One region of the Thermocaproicibacter melissae genome, then DNA from elsewhere that is predicted to be linked to it. Evidence: a T-box and tRNA genes for the amino acid it is inferred to sense, from the RefSeq annotation. Region 1 holds a T-box; the other holds one or more tRNA genes.

Region 1 (14,857 bases):
ATGTTTAATCTGCTCAAAGCATTGTACCATAACCATCCGGTGAAAATTGATATTGCCGGTACGATCGAGAGCATCGCGCAAATAACACCCGAATTGCTTTACAAGTGCTATAATACTTTTTACAATCTCAATAATATGGCACTTTGCGTGGCGGGTAATATTGATCCCGAGCGCGTTCTTGCGCTTTGCGATAAAATGCTGAAACCTTCTCCGCCGTCAAAGGTACAGAGAATTTTCGAGCCGGAGCCGGAAACGATTGTGCAGCCGAGAATAGAACAGAGCCTTTCTGTTGCGGTTCCATTGTTTGAACTCGGCTTCAAGGAATCCGTTGCCAACGGAAGAGCGAATGTTCAGCAATTGGCAGCGACTGATATTCTTCTGGAGGCACTGGCTTCTCCGGCATCTCCTCTTTACCGCAGCCTTCTCGATGATGGACTTATCAATGAAGCGTCTTTCAGCCATGAGTATTTTGAAGGCCCAGGCTTCGCTTCGGTGATTTTTTCGGGAGAGTCTGCAGACCCCGATGCGGTTGCTGAACGCATCAAAGAGGAGATTCAGCGAATCCGCCGAGAAGGAATCGGGAAAGAAGCGTTCCGCAGAGCAAAGAATGCTGTCTATGGTCGCAATCTGATGGCTCTCAACGATGTGGGCGTAATCGCAAACACAATGCTGTCTCTTTCCTTCGCCGACCGTGAGCTCTTTTCTTATATCGATGCTGTGGCGGAGGCTGACGAGGACAGCGTTCTTGCCCGCCTTGACGTGCAGTTGAATCCGGAGAATTCCGCAATTTCTATTGTTAAACCGATTCGGTAATATCCGCGTGGAGCGACAAAATATTTTAGAGTGGTGGATGTAAATGTATAATGTTTCATTTCCGGGGTTAGGCATCGATCTGAAAATCAACCCGACGGCATTCAGCATAGGCGGCCATAATTTCGCCTGGTATGGCATTATTATTGCGGTCGCTTTTCTTGTGGCTTTCTTCTATGTTCTTAAGAGCTGCAAACGCTTTCACATGGACGAGGACAAGCTGATTGACGCCGTCATCGTCGGAATTATTACCGGCATCATAGGGGCAAGGCTTTACTATGTACTGTTCGACGCAAGTACCGAGTATCTGTCCAACCCCATCTCGATTCTGTATATCTGGCAAGGCGGTCTGGCCATCTACGGCGGAATTATCGGCGGCCTCCTTGGCGGTGGGTTGATGGCAAAACACCGCAAGATCAGCGTTCCGGCTGTTTTGGACCTTACATCTCTCGGCTTCCTGATCGGTCAGTCAATCGGCCGTTGGGGAAACTTCGTCAACCAAGAGGCATTCGGCACAGAGACAGACCTCCCGTGGAGAATGCAGAGCGAAGCAACGGAGGCTTTTTCATCCATCGGAGTACATCCTTGCTTCCTCTATGAATCTCTGTGGTGCATTCTCGGTTTTGTTCTGCTACATATTTTCAGCAGAAGGTTCCGCAGATATGACGGGCAGGTCTTCCTGCTTTACATTGTCTGGTACGGCATCGGCCGCTTCTTCATCGAAGGACTTCGCACAGACAGCCTCCTTACCCCGTATATTCCGCTCAGAATTTCTCAGATAGTTGCTGCCGCTTCCGTCCTTGCAGGCATTTTGCTGCTGATTGTGTTCCGCAAGAGAACGGTTCTCACCGGATGCGGCTCCAAGAAGATTATGGAACTCAATTCCATCATTGACGTAGTTCCTGAGAAAAAGGAAGAGAAAGAAGAGGAAGTACCGCTTGACGACGGCACCAGCACGATTTTTGAAAGTGCTGCTGACGCAAAAACTGTTTTGGCCGGCGGTTCCATCCGCGACGACGTGACAAAGCCTGCTGTGTCCGCTGACGATGATGCTGAAGAAAGCGAATCAACAGATGAAGCGAATCAGAAAGAACCGCAGCAAGAAACTGACGATTCTGCGGATTCAGAATCGACGGAAGAATAGACAAATTCTTTGCTTGCAGAAGGGAATGACAGGCAACGAGTAAGATTATTGACGGAAAAGCCATTTCCAAGGAAATAAAAGCGTCTGTTGCAGCTGAAGTAGAAAAATTAAAGGCAATGGGCATTACTCCCGGGCTTGCCGTGGTTCTTGTCGGAAATGACCCGGCTTCCCGCACTTATGTGACGAACAAAGAAAAAGACTGTGCATCGGTCGGAATATATTCGGAAGAGTATGCCTTGCCGGAAACAACGACGCAGAAAGAACTGTTGGAGCTGGTTCAGACTCTGAACAGCAAAAAAACGATAAACGGTATTTTGGTTCAGCTGCCGCTTCCGGCAGGTCTTAATGAGGAAGAAGTCATTAAGACAATCAACCCGTTGAAGGATGTCGATGCATTTCACCCTGAAAATGTGGGAAGGATTATGATAGGAAACTGCCGTTTCCTGCCATGCACTCCTGCAGGCATTATGGAATTGCTCCACCATGAAGGAATTTCTCCCGAAGGAAAACGCTGTGTGGTAATCGGCAGAAGCAATATTGTCGGAAAGCCGATGGCTATGCTCCTCCTTCACGCAAACGGAACCGTAACGATTTGCCACAGCAAGACACGCGGGCTAAAAGAAATCTGTCGGGAAGCCGATATTCTTGTTGCGGCTGTCGGGAAACCAAAATTCGTTACGGCAGATATGGTAAAGCCCGGTGCTGTTGTAATTGACGTAGGAATGGATCGGGATGAAAACGGTAAACTCTGCGGCGACGTCGATTTTGCAAATGTCGAAAGCATTGCTTCCTACATAACGCCGGTTCCGGGCGGAGTAGGTCCGATGACAAGAGCTATGCTGCTGAAAAACACAATTACTGCAGCAAAAATTCAGAACGGAATGGACGTTATCTGAGAGGATTAATTAATGAGCGGCCTTTTAGACAATGTAAAATACCCTGAGGACTTAAAAGGGCTGTCATCTGAGCAGCTGAAACAATTGTGTTCAGAGATACGGATGAAAATTATCCAGACAGTTTCAGAGAACGGGGGACATCTCGCTTCCAATTTGGGTGTAGTAGAGCTGACCGTTGCACTGCATCGGGTATTCAACTCCGAAAAAGACCGAATTGTCTGGGATGTTGGGCATCAGTCATATACGCATAAGATTTTAACGGGGCGTGGTGACCGTCTTTCGCTGATTCGCAAGAAAGACGGTCTCTCAGGTTTTCCGAACCGATGTGAAAGTACTTATGATCCGTTTACCAGCGGACACAGCAGTACTTCAATATCTGCTGCCCTTGGGCTTTCTAAAGCAAAAGAATTGAACCATGAGGACGGCTATGTGGTTGCCGTCATTGGTGACGGCGCTTTGACAGGCGGTTTGGCTTATGAAGGCCTGAACAATGCCGGAAGACTTAAGAAAAATTTCATTGTCGTTCTAAACGACAATGAAATGTCTATTTCGCGCAACGTGGGCTCAATGGCACGTTACCTTTCAAAGATTCGTACGGAGCCTTCGTATTTTCGCATCAAAGGAAAAATAGAAAAATTTTTAGACCATGTGCCTCTAATCGGTAAACCTCTGCATCATCTCTTGACAAAGGCGAAATCTGCCGTCAAGCAGATGATTTACAACAGAACGATTTTTGAAGACATGGGCTTTTACTATTATGGGCCGTTTGACGGCCATGACTTGGACAAGATGATTGAAGTTTTTAATAACGTCAAAAGCATCAATCACCCAGTCCTGCTCCATGTCATAACACAGAAGGGCAAAGGGTACCCATTTGCCGAGCAAAACCCCGGTGCTTTTCACGGAGTTTCAAAGTTCGATGTTACAACAGGCAAAAGTTTTTCTTCCGAAATCAACTTTTCGGAACTTTTCGGAAAATTAATCTGCGAATTTGCCGAACACGATAGCAGAATTTGCGCCATTACCGCCGCGATGCAGTCGGGAACCGGGTTGACACAATTCGCGAAAAAGTTTCCGGAACGTTTCTTCGATACCGGAATTGCGGAAGAGCATGCTGTTACGTTTTGCGCCGGCCTGTCAATTGGCGGTATGATTCCGATTTTTGCGGTTTATTCTTCCTTCCTTCAGCGCGGATATGATCAACTCATACACGACGTTGCGCTGCAACGCACTAAAGTTGTATTTGCAATTGACCGCGCGGGAATTGTCGGCGAGGACGGTCAGACCCACCAAGGCATTTTTGATGTCGCTTTCCTAAATACAATTCCGAATGCAACTGTTTATGCACCGTGCTATTTTGAAGAAATGAAAACATCATTTTACCATGCAATCTACGATGGCACCGGTGTTGCAGCGGTCCGATATCCTCGCGGCGGACAGCTTTTTCGTCCGTTTGATTTCCAGCCGAGCGGGCTGCCTTATGATTATTACGGCTGCAAAAATCCTTCGGCCGTCATTGTAACATACGGCAGATTATTTTCCTATGCATGTCTGGCTCTCTCAAAACTGCAGCGAAATGGAATACAAGTCGGAATTCTAAAGTTAAATCGAATCAAACCGATTGAACCTGCTGCGGTGGATGCGGTTCTGAATGCCCCGAAAATCTTCTTTTTTGAAGAAGCAATTGAACAGGGCGGTGTTGGAGAGCGCTTTTATTATCTGCTTGGGCAGGCAGGATTCACCGGCGATTATCATTTGCATGCAATCACGGGGTTCGTTCCCCAGGCAACCATGGAAGAATCTCTCCATTCTTTGGAATTGGACGATGAAGGCATGGTGAAACTAATCCTAACGGAGTGCGCAGATAATGGAGAAAAAAAGGCTTGACTGCTTAATATATGAACGCGGCCTTGCAGAAAGCAGGGAAAAAGCAAAAATTGCCGTTATGGTCGGCAATGTTTATGTAAATGGGCAAAAACAGGATAAACCCGGTACCATGCTGCCGGTTGACGCTAAAATCGAGCTTCGAGGTGAAACGCTGAAATATGTGAGCAGGGGAGGCTTGAAGCTCGAAAAAGCAATGCAGGAATTTCCCATTGATTTGAATGGGAAAATCGTGATGGACATTGGCGCCTCCACAGGTGGTTTTACCGATTGCATGCTTCAAAACGGAGCGAAAAAGGTTTATGCCATTGATGTTGGGTATGGCCAGTTGGCTTGGAAGCTTCGCACCGATCCCCGTGTTATCAACCTGGAACGGACGAACGTGCGCTATCTGACGAAAGAACAAGTGCCGGAACTTGTAGACTTTTTCAGCGTTGATGTTGCCTTTATCTCGTTGAAGCTTGTCCTTCCGGTAGCCAGAAATTTTTTGAAAGACGGCGGTGAAGCAGTCTGCCTGATTAAGCCGCAGTTTGAAGCAGGGCGTGAAAAAGTCGGCAAAAAAGGCGTCGTCCGCGATCCGGCTGTTCATGAAGAAGTGATTCACAATACCATCGAGTTTGTGCTGAATAACGGATTTTCTGTGCTCGGGCTGACATTTTCTCCGGTCAAGGGGCCGGAAGGCAACATTGAGTATTTGCTTTACCTAAAAAAATCAGATGAACCTGTGGGAACAATTCCCGATGTAAAGCTGCTGGTTCAGCGTTCACATCGTGTTCTGAACGGCGGAGGAGAATCATGAAAATTGCGGTATTGCCCAATTTAAGCCGTGAAAAAGCTCAATATTATACGGTTAAGCTCATTGAGCGTCTCCGTGGATTTGGTTCTGCAATTTATATGCAGCGCGGTTTTCAAAACAGTTTCTCGGAATACGGTATCCGTTTCTTCGACGATTTGAAAGATATGATCCGTTCCTGCGACTTAATGGTCGCGCTTGGCGGTGACGGAACAATCATTCACTGCGCGCGCTATGCTGCAGAATTTGAAAAACCGATACTTGGTGTCAATGTCGGCCGTCTTGGCTTTTTGGCCGAATTGGAAACCGACGAATTTGATGAGCTGAAAAATCTGGCTGAGGGCAATTACCGCGTTGAAAACAGGATGATGCTTGATATTCACTACTCTGAAAACGGCGTAGAAAAAACGTGCTCGGCACTCAATGATGCTGTGATAATGCGTGGAACGCTTTCGCCGATGCCGGATTTTCGCGTTGATTTTAACGGCAGGACCGTTTGTGATTATCGTGGCGACGGATTAATTGTTTCCACGCCGACAGGGTCTACGGCGTATTCGCTTTCTGCCGGAGGACCGATTATTGACCCTGAATTGTCGTGCATCTTGCTTTCTCCCGTTTGTTCTCACTCTCTGCTTACCAGGCCTGTTGTTTTTGGCCCGAACGCAGAATTGAGTGTTCAAACAAATTTCCGCGCCGAAGGCGAGGCATTTTTGACCATGGACGGCGAAATCTCCGTGAAACTTGAACCCGGGCAGATGGTTCAGTTCAGCCGGTCGAAAAGAACAGTGAGCATCGTGAGATTGAAAGATTATAATTTTTACAGTATTGTGAATGAAAAGCTCGGGGATGGGAGGAATGATGGTTGAAGAAGAAGAGACACGAGAAAATCCTGGAGTTGATTCAGAAATATTCCATCGATACACAAGAGGAACTGCTTCGTCTGCTTCGCGAAGCAGGATATGATGTAACACAGGCCACGGTATCTCGTGATATCAAAGAGCTTCGGCTACTGAAAATGCTTTCTCCCGATGGAAAATACCGTTATGTGCCTGCAAAAGATGACAGTAAATCGAACTCCGGAAAGTTCTTTTCTCTTTTTGCCGATTCTGCGGTCTCCGTTGCAAGTGCGCAGAATATCGTCTGCGTAAAGTGCCAGCCGGGAATGGCCAATGCGGTGTGCGCAGCGATGGATGCCTTGTATCGCGACGATGTCGTAGGCACCCTCGCGGGCGACGATACTATTTTTATTCTTACACATAATGATAAGGAAGCTGAACTTCTTGCGGAAGAATTGAACGATATAATCAGGTGATTTTATGCTGACACAGCTCTACATTGAAAATGTGGCGGTCATCGAAAAAGTCAGTGTCGATTTTCATTCTGGATTTAATGTCCTTACTGGCGAGACCGGTGCTGGAAAATCGATTCTGATTGATTCCATTAACGCAATTCTTGGGGAACGCACTTCCCGAGATCTTGTGCGCACAGGAGCAAAGTCGGCTTTTATCAGTGCGGTGTTCACCAATCTTGGGAAAAACGTGCTTGCAAAACTTGAGGAACTTGGTTATATTCTCGATGAGGATAATTCCGTTATGCTTCAGCGTGAGATCTTCGCAGACGGAAGAACAGCTTGCCGTATCAACGGAAGGCCGGCAACGGTATCCACGCTGAAAGAAATCGGCCCGCTGCTTGTCAATATTCATGGTCAGCATGAAAGTTATGGATTGCTTTCTCCTGAAAATCATCTGTCCTATTTAGACAGCATGGGCCTTCCGCAGGATTTGATGGAACGTTATTCCGCTGCTTTTTCCGAAGCCAAAAAGGTTCGTCGGGAATTGGAAGCGCTGAATATGGATGAAGCGCAGAAGGCACGCCAAATTGACCTGCTTACATATCAAATCAAAGAGCTTGAAGAAGCAAATCTTCGGGAAGGCGAAGAGGAAGAGCTGGAAAGCCAGCGCACCATGTTCCGGAACAGTGAAAAAATTGCTTCTTCCATTAAGCAGGCAAAGGATTATCTCGATGGCGGAGAAGAAAGCGAGGGCGCTGTTTCGGCTGTTTCCACCGCTGCGGATTGCGTCAGAAATGCAGAGCAGTATATGCCGGAGCTCCATGCCCTTGCGGAGCGCTTGCAGAGTATTGCTTACGATTTGGAAGACTGCCGTGAAGAACTCCGCAGCTATGATGACAGGCTGGAATATGACCCGACTGAACTGGATGCAATTGAAGCAAGGCTAGATACAATCTACCGCCTTGGGCTGAAATACGGCGGTTCGGTTTCCGAAATGCTGAAATTCCTGGAAAAGAGCAAGTCGGAGCTTAGCAAAATCCAGATGTCCGATGAATTGGCTGCGAAACTGAGGTCTCAGTATAAAGAAGCCGTTACGCAGGCTAAGAATCTTGCTATGGAAATATCCGAATGGAGGGAAAAAGCGGCAAAGGATTTTTGCTGCCGCGTCAAGAAAGAACTTGAGTTCTTGAATATGCCTCATGTAGCATTTGAAGTGAAGCAGGAGCGCGGGGCTTTAAACTCTAAGGGATGTGACAAGGTAGAGTTTTTGATTTCAACGAACGCGGGCGAGCCTGCAAAGCCGATTTCCAAAATCGCTTCCGGCGGGGAACTTTCCCGAATTATGCTTGCGGTAAAGACTGTGCTCGCCGGGCGCGATGAGGTCGGAACGTTGATTTTTGATGAGGTAGATAGTGGCGTCAGCGGCGGTGCAGCGCAGAAAATCGGCCTCAAGCTCCGTGAAGTCTCAGAAAGCAGGCAAGTAATCTGTGTTACCCATCTTGCCCAGATTGCTGCGTTGGCTAATAGTCAATACCTGATTGCGAAAAATGTCAAAGACGGCAAGACCTACACGCAAGTAACGGAATTGGATGACGAAGGCCGCCGTCAGGAATTGGCCCGCATTATCGGCGGGACGAAAATCACTCCGCTGACTTTGCAGAACGCCGCAGAAATGCTAAAAATGGCTAGAGACAGCGCAAAACCCACTTGACAAGCTTGTGCTTGTGAGTGTATATTAAAAGAATCAGCGATGAAGGGAAAAAGTACGTCAACAAACCCGGCAAAGAGAGCCCGCGGTCGGTGTAAGCGGGTGCGGACCTTGGCGGAAATACATCCTGGAGCTGCAGGCCTGAAAGTTTAGTCCAGTAGGGTCGGCCGCGTGCGCGCGTTACAGCGCAAGGGTATTTTGTCTTGTACCCGTAAAGGCTGCTGTCGTGAGGCTGCAGTAAACTGAGGTGGTACCGCGGTATATCCGCCCTCTGCAAATTTCGCAGGGGGCTTTTTTTGTAGCGCCCCTGCATTGAGATGGAGGAATTAACATGGGTGTGTACGAACAACTGAAAGAGCGTGGTCTGATTGCGCAGGCTACGGACGAAGAAAAAATCCGCAATCTTCTGAACAATGAAAAGACTACTTTTTACATTGGTTTTGACCCAACGGCAGACAGCCTTCATGTTGGGCATTTTATCCCGATTATGGTGGCTTCACATCTTCAGAGAGCCGGTCACAGGCCAATCATGCTTTTTGGCGGCGGAACCGGTATGGTGGGCGACCCGAGCGGCAAAACCGATATGCGAAAAATGCTGACGAAGGAAGAAATTGCTCATAACATTTCTTGCTTCCAGAAACAGATGTCTCACCTGATTGATTTTTCCGATGGAAAGGCTATTATGGCCAACAATGCCGATTGGCTTGCCAACCTGAATTATATTGATTTTATTCGCGACATCGGTGTATGCTTTTCTGTGAACCGCATGCTCGCGGCAGAGTGCTACAAACAGCGCTTGGAACGTGGCCTCTCTTTCTTTGAAATGAACTATATGATTATGCAAAGCTACGACTTCCTTGAGCTGTTCCGCCGCTACGGCTGCCGTTTGGAACTGGGTGGGGATGACCAGTGGAGCAACATCATCGGCGGTGTCGAACTGATTCGCCGCAAAGAAAACGCTGAGGCTTATGGCCTTACGGTTTCGCTTCTTACCAACAGTGAAGGCAAAAAAATGGGTAAAACCGAAAAGGGTGCAGTCTGGCTTGATCCGGAGAAGACCTCTCCGTTCGAGTTCTACCAGTATTGGCGGAATGTCGGGGATGCAGACGTTGTCAGATGCCTGAAAATCTTGACCTTCGTTCCGATGGATCAGATTGCACAGTTTGAAAAGCTGGAGGGCCAGCAATTAAACGAGGCAAAAGAGCTTCTCGCTTTTGAAGTTACTCGTCAGATTCATGGCCAGCAGGAAGCGGAAAAGGCCCGTGATGCCGCGCGCGCTATTTTCAGCAAGGGAATAGATAGCGAAAATATGCCTTCTACGGAAATCAGCTCGGAAGACCTTGCAAATGGGGAAGTGGGTATTCTTGACCTGCTTGTCAAAACGAAGCTTGCGCCTTCCAAGAGTGAAGCAAAACGCCTTGTTCAGCAGGGAGGCATTGTTGTGGACGGCAAGAAAATTGATGACATCGGAGCTACCCTTCAGGAAAAGAATTTTGAAAAAGACGGACAAAAATACGTTGTCATCAAAAAGGGCAAAAAGGTGTTTTTGAAAGTAATTTTGAAATAAATTTAACAGAAGGAGAGGAAGTTTTAACTTGAAAAACTTCCTTCCTTCTTTCTTTTGTGAAACGGCAAAAGGGAGATGCATCAAATGACGAAAAAACTTCAATATACCGTGCCACCTGTATTTGTTGCAGCAATTCTTCTTCTCGTCTATGCCGTTTTTCGATTATTTCCGTTCGGCACAGGAACCGTTTCATGGTGCGACATGAATCAACAGGTTATTCCGTTCCTGATGGATTTCAAGAACATTTTGGACGGAAAGGCAGATATGTTTCTGAATCTGCAGAATGCCGGCGGCATGAATTTCTGGGGCGTTTTTCTGTTTTTTATCAGTAGCCCGTTTTCCTTTTTGGTGCTTTTGGTGGACAAGGCCAGCATCTACAAATATATCAATATCTTGCTTCTTTTGAAGATGATGACCTGCGCTTTCACGGCAAGTGTTTATTTTAGAAAAAGATATTCCAACTTGAATTTGCCGCAAGTAACAGCGCTTTCCGTTATGTATGCGTTCTGCGGCTACACGATGTTTTACTACCAAAATATTGTGTGGCTGGATATGATGTATCTTTTTCCGCTGCTGTTGCTTTCCCTGCATAAGCTGGCCGAAGAAAAAAAGCCTCTTTGCTATATCCTCGTTTTTTCTGCAATCCTTACGGTAAATTTTTACCTAAGCTACATGGTTGTTATCTTTTTGATTCTGTCGGCAGGTATTTGGCTGTTTTTCTTCCATGATAAAGCGGAACGGAAATATCTGATTTTGTTATTCGGTCTTTCCACGTTGGTAACCGGTTTGCTGACAGGTGTAGTGTGGTTGCCTTCCCTTTTGGAATATTTGGTTTCTGCTCGGACAGGCGACATCATTACAAGCCTCAGAACAGGCAAATTCATTACGCATCTCGACACCACATTAACCGTAATCCTTTGCACTGGAGCTATTATTGCAGCGGTGGTAATGGTATTTATATCCAGGATTTACCATGACAACTACGTAAAGCTCCTGCTCATCTTGCTTGCGGTAACACTGATTCCCGTTTTTTTTGAACCGGTTAACAAAATGTGGCACACGGGGAGTTACCAGTCTTTTCCGGTTCGTTACGGGTACATGCCGATTTTCATCGGATTGATTTTATCGGCGGAATGTATTTCGAATTTGAACAGAAATGCCGGCGGATTGCAGTTGAATCGCAATAATCCCGGGTCGGTGATTACCGCTGCGGTCGCAATTATTGCTGTGATTTTTTGCGCATATACAATTCTGCGCTATGAGTTCAAAACGGTTACGGTTTATACGATGACGCTTTGGGGAGATAAAAACAGCTTCAAGCGCCTTTTCCTTTTTGCTATGGCTGTTGCCTTTGTCTACTTAATCGTGATGCTCCAAATGCATTATCATCAAGTCAAAAAGCTGCTGTTCTCGATTTTTCTCTGTGTTCTTACCGTTTTGGAAGCTGTGTTTTACTCGAGTGTTTACATCGGTTCCGCCGGCAGCAACGCCCAGTATTATACGCCGATTATGGACCTTGCAGATCGTATCAATAATAATTCGCTGTATCGGGTCAAAATGGAAGAAAAGTATTTTGACGTTAATTTGATAGGCAGCATGGGCTATAATTCGCTGAGCCATTACACTTCCTTGACCTCCAAGCAGTATATGTTCGCGATGAAGAAGCTGGGCTATTCTTCCTACTGGATGGAGGTAAATTCAAACGGGGGAACAAAGCTGACAGATGCGCTGCTCGGAAACAAATATGTCCTCACTCGTACCTATGACGTTTTTGATGAGCAGCTAAGTAACGGAAATGCGGGAGACACGGTCTATGCAAATGGACTTTATTCCATCGTGAAGAAAAATACCGATATTCCCTTCGGTTTTGTTATGAAATCAAATAACATCACAAAATTAAAAGATTTACCGGACTTTACACGGCTTCAGCTCCAGCAGTATCTGTTTGAATCTGTCTTCTCCTCAAAGCAGGAGCTGATTCAGCAGTATCAACCTACATCCATGAAAAATGTAACCGTCAAAAAAGATGATAATTATAAATTCCTTCTGAATAATCAGGAAGAGGAAGGAAACATTCGTTATGAGATTCCGGTGGAAGGTACGCAAACCCTTTACTTTGATTGTTTTGACCAACTGACAAATCAGCTTTATGAACATATCAATTCCAGTTTTTCCATAACCGTGAATGGTCAGATGCTTGAAATTGAATATCCGACGCAACCTCAGAACGGCCTTGTCTGCCTCGGTACGTTTACAGATGAAATCGTCGTTGTAGACATTGGTGTTCTCAAAAATGTATACGCAAAATCATTCGGTGTTGCCGGATTAAAAGAAGACGTGCTTTCTTCCGCACTGGCTTCGGTGCCGAAGGCTGACCTTCGCCAAAGCGGAAATTCGATTGTAGGAACAGCCACAGCGGAGCAAGATGGCGAATATTTGTTTTTGCCTGTGAGTTACAGCAAAGGCTTTCGTGCATCTGTAAACGGGAAACCTGCTGAAATCTATCGAGTCTTTGACTCGTTCATGGCGGTGAAGCTGGAAAAGGGTCAAAACCAGATTTCTGTTACCTATATTCCTGAAGGATTCATGCCCGGACTGATTTTAACTGCGGCCGGCGTCGTGTGTGCTTTTCTGCTGGAGTTTTTCCGTCGGAAAGGATCGCTGTACCGCTGGAAGAGAACGCAGACAGTATTTCAGATACTTTTCGCAGGATTGCTTGTATGCACGATCGCTGTAATTTATATCATGCCGATCATCATATTCTTTGCTTAAAAAAACAGCTTCCGATAGTAACATCGGAAGCTGTTTTTGTAATTAAATATTGTAATCAGACAATACCCTGGCTGACCATCGCATCTGCAACCTTGAGGAAGCCTGCAATGTTTGCGCCTGCAACGTAGTTGTTCGGCATGCCATATTCCTTTGCAGCCGAAGAAACGTTGTTGAAGATTCCGTTCATGATTTGCTTCAACTTGTTGTCAACTTCTTCAAATGTCCAGGAGAGGCGCTGGCTGTTCTGGCTCATTTCAAGTGCCGAAACGGCTACGCCGCCTGCGTTGGAAGCTTTGCCCGGTGCATACAGAACACCGTTTTCCTGCAAATATTTTTCAGCTTCTATTGTAGTCGGCATGTTGGCACCTTCAGCAACAGCGAAGCATCCGTTCTTTACAAGCTCTTTTACGTCTTCCAAGCCAAGTTCATTCTGTGTTGCGCAGGGCAGTGCAATGTCGCAAGGAACGCTCCATACACCGTGGCCTTCATGATATTCAGCATGAGGATGATCGTTCACATATTCACGGATTCTTGCACGGCGGACTTCCTTAATTTCCTTAACTGCTGCAAGATCAATTCCATCCGGATCATAAATCCAACCGTTAGAATCACAGAGGGTAACGACTTTCGCACCAAGCTGCTGAGCCTTTTCGCAGGCATAAATAGCAACATTTCCTGCACCGGAAATCACAACGGTCTTGCCTTCCAGAGATTTGCCGTTTGCCTTCAGCATTGCCTCGAGGAAGTACAGAAGGCCGTAGCCGGTTGCCTCCGTGCGTGCAAGAGAACCGCCGTAAGGAATTCCTTTACCGGTGAGAACGCCTTCATAGTGATTTGTAATGCGTTTATACTGTCCATACAAATATCCAATTTCTCTTCCGCCAACACCGATATCACCGGCAGGAACGTCAACATCCGGACCAATATGACGGTAAAGTTCCGTCATGAAGCTCTGGCAGAAAGCCATAATCTCACGGTCGCTCTTGCCCTTCGGGTCAAAATCGGAACCGCCTTTGCCTCCGCCGATTGGCAGGCCGGTCAAAGAGTTCTTGAAAACCTGTTCAAATCCGAGGAATTTGATGATGCTGAGGTTGACGGACGGATGGAAGCGAAGGCCGCCCTTGTAAGGTCCGATGGCGTTGTTGAACTGTACGCGGTAGCCGCGGTTTACCTGCACACGGCCAGCGTCGTCAGTCCATGCAACACGGAACATAATCTGACGATCCGGCTCCGTGATGCGCTCCAAAATTCCGGCCTTTTGATATTTCGGGTTTGATTCCACAACGGGCTCCAAAGATTTCAGGACAACACTTGCAGCCTGGATGAATTCGGGCTGATTCGGGTTTTTACGAATCAACTCATTCAGTTGATCGTTAACATAAGACATTGTTGTATCCCCCTGTTTACTTCAAATTTAAAAGGTGAAGTTATAACATCACCTAAAACACTAACATAATATCACATCAAAATGAATTTTACAAGAAAAAAATTGCAAAAATGAAGGAAAGGCGATTCAAAAATTCATTTTGACGAAGGCCGGAAATCATGGAAAGGTAGGCGAAAACGATTGACACGACTTTGGAATTAGAATAGAATAAGAACAATACAGAAGGCGTGAAAATAACAAGGAGGTTTTGTGTGGAAAGTCCTTGTTATTATTTTTTTAGGAGGGCTCTTTATGCCTAAATATACGCGAGAAGACATCATACGCATTGTGAAGGAAGAAGACGTAAAATTCATTCGGCTTCAGTTTACGGATATTCTGGGTACACTGAAGAATGTTACCATTACACCCGGGCAGCTCGAAAAAGCACTGAACAACCAGTGCATGTTTGACGGCTCTTCCATCGAAGGATTCGTGCGCATCGAAGAGTCCGACATGTACCTCCACCCGGACATCAACACATTTGCGCTGTTCCCCTGGTACTCGCAGAATGGGCGGATTGCGAGACTTATCTGCGACATCTACCTGCCTGACGGCAAGCCATTTGA
Region 2 (14,857 bases), 400 kb from region 1:
GCGGCTTCACAATCCGACGAGCTTACGGTTGCGGAACCGATGCTGACCCCGGCGGAAATGAAAATGGTTGAGGAATTCGCTCAAAAAATAGATTTGACCAACAGCAATCAAATCATCCAGTACGGTGCCGGTGCCCAGAAGAAAATGGCGGATTTTTCGGAAAGCGCATTGGAAAACGTCCGCACGAAAGATCTGGGCGAAGTGGGGCAGATGCTTTCCAATGTTGTGGCGGAGCTGAAAAGCTTCGACGTCGGGGAAGAGGAAAAAGGCTTTTTCGCGCGCTTTAAGCGCGGAGGCAACAAGCTGGCTGTCTTGAAAGCTCGTTATTCCAAAGTGGAGACGAATGTCGACAAAATCTGCGAAGCACTCGAAGCACATCAGGTGCAACTGCTGAAGGACATCTCGGTTCTGGATAAAATGTACGAGGTCAACAAGGCCTATTTTAAGGAACTGTCCATGTACATTCTCGCGGGCAAGAAAAAGCTCGAAGAAGTCAGGAGCAAGGACCTTCCCGCCTTGCAGAAAAAGGCACAGGAATCCGGCCTTGCGGAAGATGCGCAGGCAGCAAACGACCTTTCCAATATGTGCGAGCGCTTTGAAAAGAAACTGCATGACCTTGAACTGACACGCATGGTATCCATTCAAATGGCTCCGCAGCTTCGACTGGTGCAGAACAATGACATTGTCATGAGCGAAAAGATTCAGTCAACGCTCGTGAACACCATCCCACTCTGGAAGAGCCAAATGGTTCTTGCCGTGGGTGTCGAACATTCTGCGCAGGCGGCGAAAGCGCAGCGCGAAGTAACCAATATGACAAATGAACTACTCCGCAAAAATGCGGATACGCTCAAAATGGCAACTATCGAAACGCAAAAGGAGTCCGAGCGTGGAATCGTGGATATGGAGACCCTGCGGCATACCAATGAAACTCTGATTTCCACTCTGGATGAGGTACTGCGGATTCAGCAGGAAGGCCGCGAAAAGCGTGCGCAGGCCGAGCAGGAAATGCGGAAGCTGGAAACCGAACTCAAGAACAAACTTCTGCAGCTCCGCTGATTTCCGGTATCTTGCGGCTTAACAAAAAATGCAACAAAAGAGGCGTAGACTTTTTCGTCTGCGCCTCTTTTCTATGCACTGCTCCATGGCGAGAAAATGGTTTGCTTGTAGAATCTTGTTGCTGTATAATCAAGGAAATACGCATAACTTTTGCAAACGAAGCTTCGTTACTTTCTGGAAACCAACACCAATCTTTCACACAAATTTTGAAGTGATTTATTCTGAAAACATTGTATGTGTCCGATTTAGACGGAACGCTGCTCAATACCGAAAGCAGGATTAATCAAACTAGCCTTGATATACTGAACAGGCTCATTCAAAATGGGATGCACTTCACTTATGCAACGGCGCGGTCGCTGTCCTCGGCTTCGGTTGTTACGGCCGGATTACAGATATCCATGCCGATTATTGCCATTTATCTTTGAACCTTCCGGCAAAATTGTAATCTCCAATGTTTTCAGCAAAGAAGAAAAGCGAACCGTCGCCGAGTTTTTCATTGCAAACCATATTTACCCGCTTGTGTATGCCTTTGTTGATAAGAAAGAAATGGTTTCTTGGATTCGGGGCAAAGAAAACGCCGGAATTCTGAACTATCTGAATTCGCGCAGGGGAGATAGGCGTTTGAACCCGCTAAACGATATTGATTCCTTGTATCGCGGGGATGTGTTCTATTTTACATGCATCGGCACAAAAGAAGAGTTGCAGGGAATTTATGACCGGTTTAAGGATGACCCCCATTATAACTGCACGTTCCAGCAGGAATTGTATCGCGATGAATATTGGTGCGAAATTATGCCGAAGGTAGCGAGCAAAGCGAATGCAATCTTAAAGCTGAAAGAAATCGGACATTACGATAGAATCATTTCCTTCGGCGATGCGATAAACGACGTTCCTATGTTCAAAATCTCGGATGAATGTTATGCGGTAGAAAATGCGGTACCGGGGCTAAAGCAGATGGCCACAGGCGTTATTGAGAGCAATAACCGCGACGGCGTTGCAAAATGGCTGCTGAAAAATTGTTCTCCGGAACTTCGTGGATAATTCTCCAGTTGGCGCTTCGATTTGTCTCTCAGCACCCCTAAGGGGTGCATTTTTTATATTTGTAAGAAAAATGTAAAGTAATACATTTCTTAGGTCATTGTCTGAATTTTACCAAATTTTGCTGCTTGTAAAATGTCAAAAAAATATGCTACTATTTACCCCAGTTTGTTACAACTAACAAGAAAGGGTTTATTAAATGAGAGAGAGGAAAAAAGTTAACATTAAGACGCATTTGACGAAACGTGTTCCGCTTGTCATACTTGCGGTGATCTCGGTCCTCTTAATTTCTGTATCTACCAACAGCGGGGCGGAAACATTGCGGTAAAAGATCGTTAGCACAGTGCCGAAGGATGTGCTGCTTGATGACCATTCGGCTTTCTCAGCAACATCGCCCAACGAGATAGAGAAATCCGCATCCTCTTTCGCAGCAAGTTCGGCTTCTTCAGCGGCGGCAACCTCGAACACTTCATTGAAAGTGTCTCCTTCAAGCGCTTCGAGCGCGGTATCTTCTGCCGCTTCGGCAGCAGTATCGTCCTCTCATTCTTTTGCTGCGGCGCTGTCTTCCGCATCCAAAGCGGCGACCTCTCAGTTAGCTTCTTCCTCTTCCAAGGCGGTATCGTCCGCTTCTAAGCCGACCTCGGCGCCTCCCAGAACAGCTCCTTCTTCATCTAGCAGTTCTTCTGCAGCGCCTTTGCCTTTTACACACCCCATATTTCACGCTCAGCGGATAAGACAAACTTCGGTCTGCTTTTGAAAACACTTCGGGCGAAATTGGAGAAGCAAGGCATCGCGGACAACAAACACTATATTCTTTCTTTTGCTGGTGGGGCAAACAACAGTTATGCAGCCGGCGTCGGCCTTTCCAATATCGCGCAGTATGTGGATTATGGAATGATTATGACGTATGACATTCACGGAACGTGGGACCAGTACACAGACTTTAACGCTCCGCTCTACATACCATCCGGCACCTCTCCACAGTATAAATTCAGCGTGGACAATGCAGTTCGTACATGGCTGAATTACGGCTTCCCTGCGAAAAAGTTGGTCATGGGCGTACCGTTTTACGGATACGCGTATCAGGGCGTGACGAATGCGAATAACGGCCTGTGGCAGCGCTTTACTTCTGGCGCGACGGTTTCGTACGATACCATCCAGTCCAAATATGCGTCGAATTCTTCCTACAAGAAGTTCTACGATTCCGCTGTTATGGTGCCGTGGCTGTATAACGGTTCCACGTTTGTTAGCTATGAAGATGCTTCTTCCATTCAGAAAAAGACGCAGTATGCGCTTTCAAAAAACCTGCTTGGCGTCGGTATATGGGAACTGTCCCAAGACCGAAACGGAACGCTGCTCAGTGCTGTGCGGAAAGCTTTAGGCTGACAGGACCGAGCTTTAATAGAGTGTTTGAAGAACTCCAGTATATGAAATAAGGCCCTTGCCAAAGTAATTGGCAAGGGCCTAAAAGTTATAAATACAAATCGCACCCGAAGTTAATTACCGGATTTTTACGTCAAAAGGGAAGGGGGCCTCTTAATGGTAAGCCGATTGTCTGCTGATATTTGAGGGGATTCCCGAGTCATGCCAGAACACTTCCGAAGCAATGATTCTATGACAAAAGGCCAAAGTGCTGAACACTTTGGCCTTTTGTCATTTGGTGGAGGAGGATGGATTCGGACCATCGAAGCCGTTAAGCAACAGATTTACAGTCTGCCCCATTTGACCGCTCTGGAACTCCTCCAGATAAAAAATCTATATGGAATTTTGTTGTAAGCTGTTTGGAGCTGGCAGACGGACTTGAACCCCCGACCTGCTGATTACAAATCAGCTGCTCTACCAACTGAGCTACGCCAGCGTTTTCACAGTGCCTTGTCATTGTACCATACACAAAACGCGATGTCAAGACCAAACTTTCTTAAAATTTGATTTTTTCTTACAGCACTTGCAGCGGAAATTTACTGTGTAACCGTGCCTAATTTGGGGCAGAATCAGATTGTGCTGGCTCCTGCAAATGCTTTCAGCAAACTTCTTGTTTTGCAAACCTTTTGTCGTTATAATAGAGAAAATGAACTTTCGGCCAGAGAATCCGATTTCGGAAAGGGAAGCAAAATGGAACTCAACAAAAGGAATATGAAGAAAATCATTATCCTTATCGTCTTTGCCATTGCCTTTTACATGCTGGTAAAGAATCTGTACCTGGTTCCCAATTTCTTTGGAGCGTTATTGAACATTGTTGGGCCTGTGCTTGCCGGATTTGCGGTTGCCTTCGTCGTTAACGTCCTGATGATTCAGGTTGAGAACCGCCTTTTTGCTCCGCTGAACCGGAGGTTCCAAAAACGCTGGCCGAAAATGCGGCGCGGCTTTAGTATTCTTGTCACGTTTATTATCATCCTCGGCCTTATTACCCTTTTGCTTTTCTTCGTGATTCCGGAACTGGCACGCACCATTACCAACTTGACGAACAGTATTCCGGCCGTTATCGCCCATCTGCAGCAAATGATTTCGGCATTTTCCGAGCAGCATCCGAAGCTGATGCAATATGCGGATCAGCTCAACATTAACTGGCCCAACATCAGCAATATGCTATCCAAATACGGGCAGCAGATGGCCAGCAGGCTTGTCAGTTTTACGGTAAGCGCCGTCTCAAATCTTTTCCATGGCGCGGTTTCTCTTGTGCTTACAATTGTCATCGCCATCAATACCTTGGCGCAGAAAGAAAAACTCGTCGCGCAGATGAAAAAGGTTCTTTATGCCTACCTGCCGCGGAAACAAGCGAGTTGGGTCCATCATGTGTGTCACCTTACCAATCGTGCTTTTTACAACTGCGTTACGGGAACATTGACGGAGGCCTGCATCCTTGGCACACTTTGCTTCATCGGCATGAACATTTTTCGTTTTCCTTACGCAATATTGATTTCAGTCCTTGTCGCATTTAATGCCCTCATCCCGATTATCGGTGCATTTCTCAGCACGGTTATCGGTGCACTTCTTGTTTCAATCGTCAGCCCGATTGAAGGACTATGGTTTATTGTTTATTTCTGCGTGCTCCAGCAATTGGAGGGCAACCTGATTTATCCCCGCGTCGTCGGTTCCCGCGTCGGATTGCCGGTTCTCTGGATGCTGATTGCCATTACCATCGGCGGCAATGCATTCGGCGTTCTCGGAATGATTATCAATATCCCCATTTGCTCCGTGATTTACGCATTGCTTCGGGAAGATGTCCAGCGCCGTGCGAAGCCGCAGACTTGGAATATTCCGGATGAGGCCAACCCGCAAGAGAAAGCGGACAAGCAGCCTGAATGACTTTGCTGGCCTGCCGAAAGCGCAACTAGCCCCGCATGGCTGATGAAAATCAGACGCATGCGGGTTTTTTAGAATAGAATCGAGGATGTTGTATGGTTGATGCAAAAGAACTGGAAAATCGTGTGGAAGAACTTTTGTCCCGCATGACCCTGCCGGAAAAAGCAGGGCAGATGATACAGATTCCATGTAACATGGTTTCCAGACAAGAAGCGATCGAATGGGCCAAGAAAGGCGCGGGTTCGTTCCTCCATGTGTTCGGGGACGATGCCAGAGAGCTGCAGTCCATTGCGCTGAAAACAAGGCTCGGAATTCCAGCCCTGTTTGGAATTGATGCGGTACACGGACATTGCCTGAATGAGAACGCCACAATCTTCCCGTCACAGTTGGCGGCGGCCTGCAGCTGGAACCGCGATTCTGTTGAGGCGATGGCACGTGTAACGGCGCGTGAAGTAGCAACGGATGGCGTGCATTGGACTTTTTCGCCGGTGCTTTGCCTTGCGCGAGACACGCGCTGGGGCCGCGTTGACGAAACCTTCGGGGAAGACCCATATCTTGCCGGAGAACTGGGCGCGGCCATGGTAAAAGGCTATCAAGGCGACAGCCTCGACAGCGATGACAGTATTCTCGCCTGTGCCAAGCATTATATCGGCTATGGCGAAGCGGTTGGCGGGCGCGATTCCTGTGACACCGAAATGACCTTCCGTAAAATGCGTGAAGTGTTCCTGCCCCCGTTTGAGAAAGCGGTCAAAGCAGGGTGCGGAACAATTATGACGGCGTACGGTTCCATTGACGGCACGCCGTTTACGGCATGCCGAAAAGCTCTGCACGACATTCTGCGGGATGAGCTGGGCTTTGACGGCTTTGTCGTTACGGACTGGGACAATGTCAACAGCCTCGTGAAGAACCAGCATGTTGCGGCAGACATCATGGAAGCCTCACGCATGGCGGCAATTGCCGGAAACGACATGATTATGACAAGCTCGGCCTTTTATGAAGCTGTTATTAAGCTGGTGGAAAACGGCCGGCTGGATGAAAAAGTCATTGACGATGCAGTACGCAATATTCTCAGAATCAAGTTCCGCATGGGCTTGTTTGAAAAGCCTGAGAAAAAAGGCAGACCGGGGTGCATGGGCTGCGCCGAGCATCTCGAAGTATGCAAGAAGCTCGCGCGGGAAAGTATTGTGCTGCTGAAAAACAACGGTGTCCTGCCGCTGTCCAAAGACATAAAAAGCGTCGCAGTCATCGGCCCCAACGCAGACGATATCCGCGCACAATACGGCGACTGGACGTATTTTTCGCATCCCACTCCCAATCCCGACCATAAACCCGTGAAACCGTATTATACCGTTCTTGATGGTATTCGGGAACTGGCCGAGCAAAACGGTATTGCGGTGAGCTATCATCGGGGCTGTGGCGTTTTCCCCGGGGTTGACGACGATATTTCGGGCGCAGTTTCTACCGTCCAGCAATGCGATGCAATTGTGCTCGTCCTCGGCGACAGAATTGAACAGACCGGTGAAATGAAGGACAGGGCAGACCTATCTTTGTCGGGTGCGCAAATGGAATTGTTCCGCGGACTTCGCAGGCTGCGTAAACCGATGGTTACTGTGCTCGTTGCTTCAAAGCCACTCTGCATCCAAGAAGCGGCAGAACAGACCGACGCCCTGATTGTAGCGTTCAACGGCGGAATGTTCGGCGGCCTTGCCGTTGCGGAAACCATCTTCGGCAAATGGAATCCAAGCGGGAAGCTGCCGATTTCTTTTCCGCGCCATGTGGGGCAGCTTCCCGTTTACTACAACAGCCTACCCGGCTGGCATGGCGGAAAATACATGGATTTGCCCGAAACGCCGTTGTTCGCGTTTGGCGAAGGAATGTCCTACACAAGCTTCCGTTATTCCAATCTGCGGGTGGACGGCGAAAGCCTCACTGCAAAAGTTGATGTGACGAATATCGGCGACAGAAACGGCTTTGAGACCGTTCAAGTCTATTTTCGAGACTGCGTTAGCTCGGTGATGACTCCGATTAAGCAGTTAATCGGCTTCCAGAAAATCTCTCTGAAAGCTGGGGAGACAAAAACTGTGTGCTTCAAATTCCAGCGTGAAGATTTTTCGCTGGTAACGCCGGATGAACGCCGCGTCACCGAGCCGGGGAAATTCATTCTTATGGTCGGTCCCAGCTCCAAAGACAGCGATTTGCTGCGGGCAGAATTTGTTTTGACAAAACCAGCGCAATAGCCCGAAACGGAATTTTCGGGCAAAACTTGTTTCTTTTACCGCTGTGCGTTATGATAGGGAAGAAAATACAAAGAGGGCTAGGGGGATTCACCGTAAAAAAAGGTACACTGTTTTTGCTTTGCAATTTCTTTCTGCTGCTTGGTGTCGTTATCGGCATACTGCTCAGCCCGGCAAAGCAGGGAATGACACTGCACATCGGTTGTAATAATGGAAACAGTGGCAGTTATTTTGCAGATAATGAAGAAGACCCCAAAGAAAATAAATAGTTTACAAAATAATCTTGCAGGGGAGGATTTCCATGGCGGCTCCTTTGGCGGACAGACTGCGTCCCCAAACACTTGACGATATTGTGGGCCAGCATCATCTTTTGGATGAGGGTAAGCCGTTGCGTCGTATTATCGAATCCGGCGTAATTCCGAATATGGTTTTCTACGGGCCTTCCGGCGTCGGGAAAACTACACTTGCCTCCATCATAGCCCGAAGAACAGAGCGGGCACTGTTCAAACTAAACGGTACAACCGCATCGACTTCCGATATCCGTTCCATCGTTGACCGTATTGATACCCTAGAAGCTCCGAACGGAATTCTCCTTTATTTGGACGAAATTCAGTACTTTAATAAAAAGCAGCAGCAAACGCTGTTGGAATTCATCGAAAACGGTTCCATCACGCTGATTGCTTCCACAACGGAGAATCCGTATTTCTATGTTTACGGTGCTATCCTCAGCCGGTCCACGGTGTTCGAGTTTAAGACCGTGGAAAAGGAAGACGTGCTTTTGGCGGTGAAACGCGCGTTCCGCTTCCTCGAGGAGGAACAGCACCGCAAAATTACCGTCGAGGACGGTGCCGCGGAGTATATTGCAACTGCCTGCGGCGGTGATGTGCGCAAGGCGATGAATGCGGCTGAACTTTGCGTACTCTCCGGCGATATTGCCGCGGACGGTTCCTGTCATGTTACGCTTGAAGCCGCCCGAGAGCTGACCCAGCGCTCCGCCATGCGGTATGACCGCGCGGGGGACGAGCATTACGACATCCTTTCCGCCTTTCAGAAATCCATGCGCGGCTCCGACCCGGACGCTGCGGTGCATTACCTTGCTCGGCTGCTGGAAGCGGGAGATTTGCCTTCCGCCTGCCGCAGACTGATGGTTTGTGCCTGTGAAGATGTGGGCCTCGCATACCCCCAGATTATCCCGATTGTAAAGGCTGCGGTTGACATCGCCCTTCAGGTCGGCCTGCCGGAAGCGCGAATTCCGCTTGCGGACGCCGTCGTTTTGGTCTGCTTGGCTCCCAAATCCAATTCTGCCTATTGCGCAATTGATGCAGCAATTGCAGACATTCGTGCGGGCAAAACCGGCCCGATCCCGCGCCAGCTCCAGAACAAGCACTATGACGGGGAAGATAATCCGCATAAAGGTCAGTTTTATAAGTATCCGCACGATTTTCCGAATCATTGGACCGAGCAGCAGTATCTTCCGGACGTTCTGAAAGACACGGTCTATTACCGGTTTGGCGATAACAAAACCGAGCGTGCTTACGAAAGCTATTGGAATAAGATTAAAAAATAAAAACATACTTCTGAATGTTGGTAGATTGCGTCAAGGTTAATTCCATAGGCAACGTGCCGAAAATGTAAAATTTGCTTGTTTTCGGAATTACAGTATGATATACTAAATGATGCATAACGCACGCCGCACCGGCGAACGGTGCCCGCAGCAGCGGGTTTTATCGCCAGAAATCAAGTGCGGCGGTGGAAAAACCAAGGAGGTTTATTTATTATGTCAGTCGTATCCATGAAACAGCTCCTCGAAGCAGGCGTACACTTTGGCCACCAGACCAGAAGATGGAACCCGAAAATGGCTCCGTATATTTTTACAGAGCGCAACGGCATCTACATCATTGATCTGCAGAAGACTGTCCGTAAACTGGAAGAAGCCTACAATTTCGTTCGCGATCTTTCCGCAGAAGGCAAGTCGGTTCTGTTCGTCGGCACAAAGAAGCAGGCTCAGGAGTCCATTAAAGCGGAAGCTGAGCGCGCAGGCGCTTACTATGTGAATGCCCGTTGGCTCGGCGGCATGCTCACAAACTTCCGTACCATTCGCCGCAGGATTGACCGTCTGAACCAGCTCAAAGCGATGGAGGAAGACGGAACGTTCGATCTCCTTCCGAAAAAGGAAGTCGGCAAACTGAAGCTCGAAATTGAAAAACTGGAGAAATTCCTCGGCGGCATCAAAGACATGAAGTCTCTCCCGGGAGCGCTGTTCATTGTTGACCCGCGCAAAGAGCGTATTGCGGTTGCAGAAGCTCGCAAGCTCGATATTCCGATTATTGCAATCGTCGACACGAACTGCGACCCGGATGAAATTGATTATGTTATCCCGGGCAACGACGACGCTATCCGCGCTGTCAAGCTGATTTCCGAAACCATGGCGAACGCAATCATCGAAGGCAGAGAAGGCCAGATGGGCGCTGCCGCGGCAGAAGAAGAAGAGACGGGAGAAGAAGCTGCAGATCAGGAAGCAGCAGAATAATTCATTCAACATTAAACAGCAAAGCGAGGAATTGTAATATGGCTTTCACAGCAAAAGATGTTGCAGCCCTCCGTGCAAAGACCGGCTGCGGAATGATGGACTGCAAGAAGGCTCTTACAGAAGCTAACGGTGATATGGACAAGGCAATTGATTTCCTGCGTGAAAAGGGCCTTGCCGCAGCAACGAAAAAGGCTGGCCGCATTGCAGCAGAAGGCATTGCTTATGCTGCTGTCAACGAGGCTGGCGATGCCGGCGTTGTCATTGAAGTCAATGCGGAAACAGACTTCGTTGCGAGAAACGCAGAGTTCCGTGAGTTTGTAAAAACTTGCGCAGATACTATCCTTGCCTCAGATCCGGCTGACATTGATGCTCTTCTTCAGACAAAGGCTGTCGGCTCTGACGAGACAATTGATGCTATCCTGAAGGAAAAGATTCTGAAAATCGGCGAGAACATCAAGATTCGCCGCTTCAAGAGGCTCACCGGTATTGTCGGTTCTTATATCCATGCAGAAGGCAAAATCGGCGTTCTTGCTAAATTTGACACCACTCCGGAAATCGCAGCAAAACCGGAATTCAAGGAATTTACCAAAGATGTCTGCATGCAGATTGCCGCAATTGCTCCGCAGTATCTCGATGAAGCAAGCGTACCTGCCGATGTTGTTGAGCACGAGAAGGAAATTCTCAAGCAGCAGGTCATTGAGTCCGGCAAGCCGGCCGCAATTGCCGACAAGATTGTCAACGGAAGACTCCGCAAGTTCTTTGAGGAAGTTTGCCTTGTTGACCAGGCCTACATTAAGGACGACAAGAAGACCATTAAGCAGCTGACAGAAGAAGTTGGCAAGCAGCTTGGCGGCAGCATTAAGATTGTTGACTTTGTAAGATTTGAAAAAGGCGAAGGCCTTGAAAAACGCCAGGATAATTTTGCAGAGGAAATCGCCAGCATGGTGAAATAATTCTAAGCAAGATCATAGAAAAGGGACCTGTTTCGCAGGTCCCTTTTGTCATAACAACAGAAAAAGCGTGGTGAAGGAAATGGACATACCGGTTGAGGTTCAGCGCTCCCGAAGAAAAACGCTTGCCGTTTCGGTCGGGAAAGACCTTCGCGTGCTTGTCAAAGCACCGCTGTTTTTAAGCGACAAGGAAATTCACGCGTTTCTCGAAAAGCACCGCAAATGGATTGAAAAGCAGCTGGTGCGCCAGCGTGAGCGGAAAGAAAACGCAAGAAATTTTTCACCCGCGGAAGTCAAAGAGCTTAAAATGCAGGCACGGCAGCTGGCGGAAGAACTGATTCAAAAATACGCTCCGCAAATGGGCGTAAAACCGACCGGTCTGAAAATCACGTCAGCCGTAACGCGCTGGGGGTCATGCAGCGGGAAAAACAGCATTTGCTTTTCCTACCGATTCGCTCTGCTGCCAAAAGAAGCGGCGGAATACATCGTCGTGCACGAACTGGCACATATCCGCGTGAAAAATCACGGGCCCCGCTTTTATGAGCAGGTGCGCCGAATTCTGCCGGATTATAAAGAACGCATTGCCCTGCTCAAACAGGCGCAGTGCAGCCTTGGACTTTAACAAAAAGGGTCTCCGTTTGCCCGCTTTTTTTCGGAATGCGGCTTCAAGGAGAAGCCGCATTTTTTATACAGGTTTTCTGTCCGCGCCGGAGAAGAAAGACCCATTTTCGATTCGGAAAAACAGACAGCGGAGGAGCTTTTGTGATTTTCGCAGCTCTTTTTCCGTTATAACCCGCCCTTTTCGGGAGACAATACATTTAAAATCAAATTGGGTTAAGAAAGGATTGTATTTATGAAAAAATGGGTTTCTTCCACAACGGAGAGAGTACCGCAGCATACCTGCGAAAAGATAAATAAAAGAATACGGGCATGCACCGTCTGCCGGATTCATCTCCTTCAAAACAGCAGCGAAGAGGAGCTGACCGACCGGATTCGGGAGCTGGACGAGGAATGGGACACGGAAAGGGTTCTGGAAGCGAACGCCGGAATGCTGGTAACAACCGCGTCGCTGGCCGGCTATATGAAGAGCAAATGCCCCTGTTTCCTGTTTACCGGCGCGGTGGGGTATTGCCTTTTGCAGCATGCCGTTCAGGGCTGGTGCCCGTCCATTCCGTTTATCCGCCGCGCGGGCATCCGCACCGCGAAGGAAATTCAGGATGAAAAGACCGTCATGAAGCTGATGCGGGGCGATTTCATGCAGGGAATCGGGAACCCGGACGAAATACTGCGCATGGCGGAAATGTAAAGTGCCGATTCCCCCGGAAACGGAAAGCTTAGCAGAGAAGGGGCTCTTCCGGAATATTCCACAACGGATTCTCCGCTTGCTTTCAAAGCGGCGGAATCCTTTTCATTTAACCGTCTTTTTTCAGCCAGTAAAAATGGTTTCCTTTATAATCCAGAAGCCCGTCGGCTTTCATATGCGAAAGCTCGCGGCACATGGCGCTCCGGTCCACGCAGAGATAGTCGGCGAGTTCGTTCCGGTTCAGCGGGATAATAAATTCGTTGGAACCGCATTGCTCCATCCGGTCGTAAAAATAGGCTTCCAGGCGGCTCCGGATGGTTTTGTAAGCGATAAATTCCATTTTCCGGCTCAGCATGGCGGTTTTCTCCGCCATAATCCGCAGCAGGTTTGTGATGAGCTGCTGGTGAAACGGGCAGGCGCTTTGGCACGTGTGGATAATCCGTTCCACATGCAGGAGCAGCACGTCGCATTTCCCAAGCGCGACAACGGAAACCGGCAGCACGCTTTTCCCCATGCAGGCGTAAACCTCCCCGAACAGGTCGCCGGTCCGGATTGTGCCGACGATCATTGCGTCCCCCAGCCGGTTTTCCTTTGTGATCTGTGCTTCGCTGGAAAGCAGAATGCCTACGGCAGGTTCCGTCCGGCCCGCCATACAGATATATTCGCCTTTTTGAAAGCTTTGGCGCCGTGTCCCAAGGCATTTCAGCATAGCGGGGATGTCCGCTTCCTTTATATTCGCAAACAATTTATTCCTTTTTAAAATAGTTATTTCGTTCATAAAAATCACTTCTTTTCTTTTTTTTGTTGCGCCTGCAACAGAAATCTTTTTTAAAGTATAGTACACTAGGGCCAGAAAGTAAAGGAAATCCAAAAATTGAAACAGAGGTGTTTTTATGATACGTAAGATTATCCATATTGATGAAGATAAATGCAACGGCTGCGGCCTTTGCGCCAATGCCTGTAAAGAATCCGCCATTGCGATGGTCAACGGGAAAGCGAAGCTGATCCGCGACGATTACTGTGACGGATTAGGGAACTGCCTGCCGGTCTGCCCGACCGGGGCAATCTCCTTTATTGAAAGGGAAGCGGCGGCGTATGACGAGGAATCCGTGAAAAGGCACCAGGAGGCCGTGAAGCAGAATAGCCCCTGCCATTCGGGCGGATGCCCCGGCTCCCGTGCAAAAGCCATTTCGCGCGAGGCGGCGCCCGCGGCGGCAAGCGCTCCGTCGCAGGCAAAAAGCCAGTTGATGCAATGGCCGATACAGATGAAGCTGCTCCCGGTGAAAGCGCCGTTTTACGAGAACGCGAACCTGCTGATTGCGGCAGATTGCACAGCATACGCTTACGGCGATTTCCATAACCGTTTTATCAGAAACCGGATTGCCTTAATCGGCTGCCCGAAGCTGGACGAGGGAAACTACGCCGAAAAGCTTACGGAAATTTTAAAGAACAATGAAATCAAGAGCATTACGGTGGTGCGGATGGAAGTTCCCTGCTGCGGCGGTATCGTCAACGCGGTAAAGAGCGCGCTGATGAACTGCGGCAAGCTGATTCCTTGGCAGGTTGTCACCATATCCACCGATGGAGAAATTTTAGAAGAAGCATAAGGAGGAAGAAAAATGGCAGACAAGTATATTAAGAACATTGATTTCGCACAGGTGCTCCCGTTGGCGGAACAGGTGGGCTATCAGCCGGGGCAGATCGTCAGCAAGACGCTGGCGCAGAACGGTGCGCTCAGCCTGACCCTGTTTGCGTTCGACAAGGGAGAGGAAATCAGCACCCACGAGTCCGAAGGGGACGCGATGGTGGTTGCGCTGGACGGCGAAGGCGAAATTACCGTGGGCGGCGAAAAGTTTACGGTTCACGCGGGGGAAACGATTATTATGCCCAGCAAGACGCCGCATGCCGTTTACGCGGCGGAGCGCTTTAAAATGTTTTTAATTGTAGTATTTCCGAATAAATAAATCCGATTTTCCGCCCCTCCCATTTCACCATGCGAGGGGCGGGCGGAATGCTAGAAAATCCATTACATAATCAGGAGGAATAAAGAATGTCGAATATGTTTTGCTTCCAGTGCGAACAAACGGCCGGGTGCACCGGCTGTACCGGAAAAGCCGGCGTCTGCGGCAAGCAGGCGGACACCGCCAATTTGCAGGATGAACTGACCGGGGCGCTGATCGGCCTTGCGCGTGCGGCGTCCGGAAAGGAACCCGGCGCTTCCGCCGACCGCGCGATGCTGGAGGGGCTGTTCACCACCATAACCAACGTAAACTTTGACAGCGAAACCGTACGCCGGCAGATTCAGGCCGTCCACAGGGAGAAAAACGCGCTGGCTCCCGGTTGCGGATGCTGCTCTTCGCCCTGTTCCCGCACCGACGATTACAACATGAAGCAATTGTGGGAGGAGAACGAAGATATCCGTTCCCTGAAATCCCTCATTCTG

What was found. The T-box of region 1 lies ahead of tyrS (tyrosine--tRNA ligase). A T-box ahead of a tRNA ligase gene usually reads a tRNA of that ligase, here a tRNA-Tyr.
Region 2: it encodes a tRNA-Tyr, which carries the amino acid that the T-box ahead of tyrS (tyrosine--tRNA ligase) is inferred to sense. The anticodon was not compared.

The regions. Positions count from the first base shown of each region.
Region 1 is NZ_CP101827.1:638,076-652,932, forward strand. Features, by position in the region: gene yfmH (EF-P 5-aminopentanol modification-associated protein YfmH) at 1-813, shown strand, start outside; gene lgt (prolipoprotein diacylglyceryl transferase) at 857-1,954, shown strand; gene folD (bifunctional methylenetetrahydrofolate dehydrogenase/methenyltetrahydrofolate cyclohydrolase FolD) at 1,999-2,850, shown strand; gene dxs (1-deoxy-D-xylulose-5-phosphate synthase) at 2,863-4,737, shown strand; gene NOG13_RS03310 (TlyA family RNA methyltransferase) at 4,718-5,533, shown strand; gene NOG13_RS03315 (NAD(+)/NADH kinase) at 5,530-6,393, shown strand; gene argR (arginine repressor) at 6,390-6,839, shown strand; gene recN (DNA repair protein RecN) at 6,844-8,529, shown strand; T-box leader at 8,560-8,801, shown strand; gene tyrS (tyrosine--tRNA ligase) at 8,858-10,093, shown strand; gene NOG13_RS03335 (YfhO family protein) at 10,178-12,865, shown strand; gene gdhA (NADP-specific glutamate dehydrogenase) at 12,921-14,252, opposite strand; gene glnA (type I glutamate--ammonia ligase) at 14,544-14,857, shown strand, end outside.
Region 2 is NZ_CP101827.1:1,038,172-1,053,028, reverse strand. Features, by position in the region: gene NOG13_RS05230 (toxic anion resistance protein) at 1-1,056, shown strand, start outside; gene NOG13_RS09515 (HAD family hydrolase) at 1,293-1,481, shown strand; gene NOG13_RS05220 (HAD hydrolase family protein) at 1,465-2,097, shown strand; gene NOG13_RS05215 (hypothetical protein) at 2,290-2,562, opposite strand; gene NOG13_RS05210 (hypothetical protein) at 2,683-2,808, opposite strand; gene NOG13_RS05205 (glycoside hydrolase family 18 protein) at 2,809-3,480, shown strand; tRNA gene NOG13_RS05200 (tRNA-Tyr) at 3,753-3,838, opposite strand; tRNA gene NOG13_RS05195 (tRNA-Thr) at 3,877-3,952, opposite strand; gene NOG13_RS05190 (AI-2E family transporter) at 4,207-5,400, shown strand; gene NOG13_RS05185 (glycoside hydrolase family 3 N-terminal domain-containing protein) at 5,493-7,634, shown strand; gene NOG13_RS05180 (hypothetical protein) at 7,685-7,900, shown strand; gene NOG13_RS05175 (replication-associated recombination protein A) at 7,933-9,198, shown strand; gene rpsB (30S ribosomal protein S2) at 9,409-10,161, shown strand; gene tsf (translation elongation factor Ts) at 10,200-11,114, shown strand; gene NOG13_RS05160 (M48 family metallopeptidase) at 11,194-11,733, shown strand; gene NOG13_RS05155 (YgaP family membrane protein) at 11,965-12,417, shown strand; gene NOG13_RS05150 (Crp/Fnr family transcriptional regulator) at 12,524-13,192, opposite strand; gene NOG13_RS05145 (ATP-binding protein) at 13,308-14,021, shown strand; gene NOG13_RS05140 (cupin domain-containing protein) at 14,034-14,378, shown strand; gene hcp (hydroxylamine reductase) at 14,465-14,857, shown strand, end outside.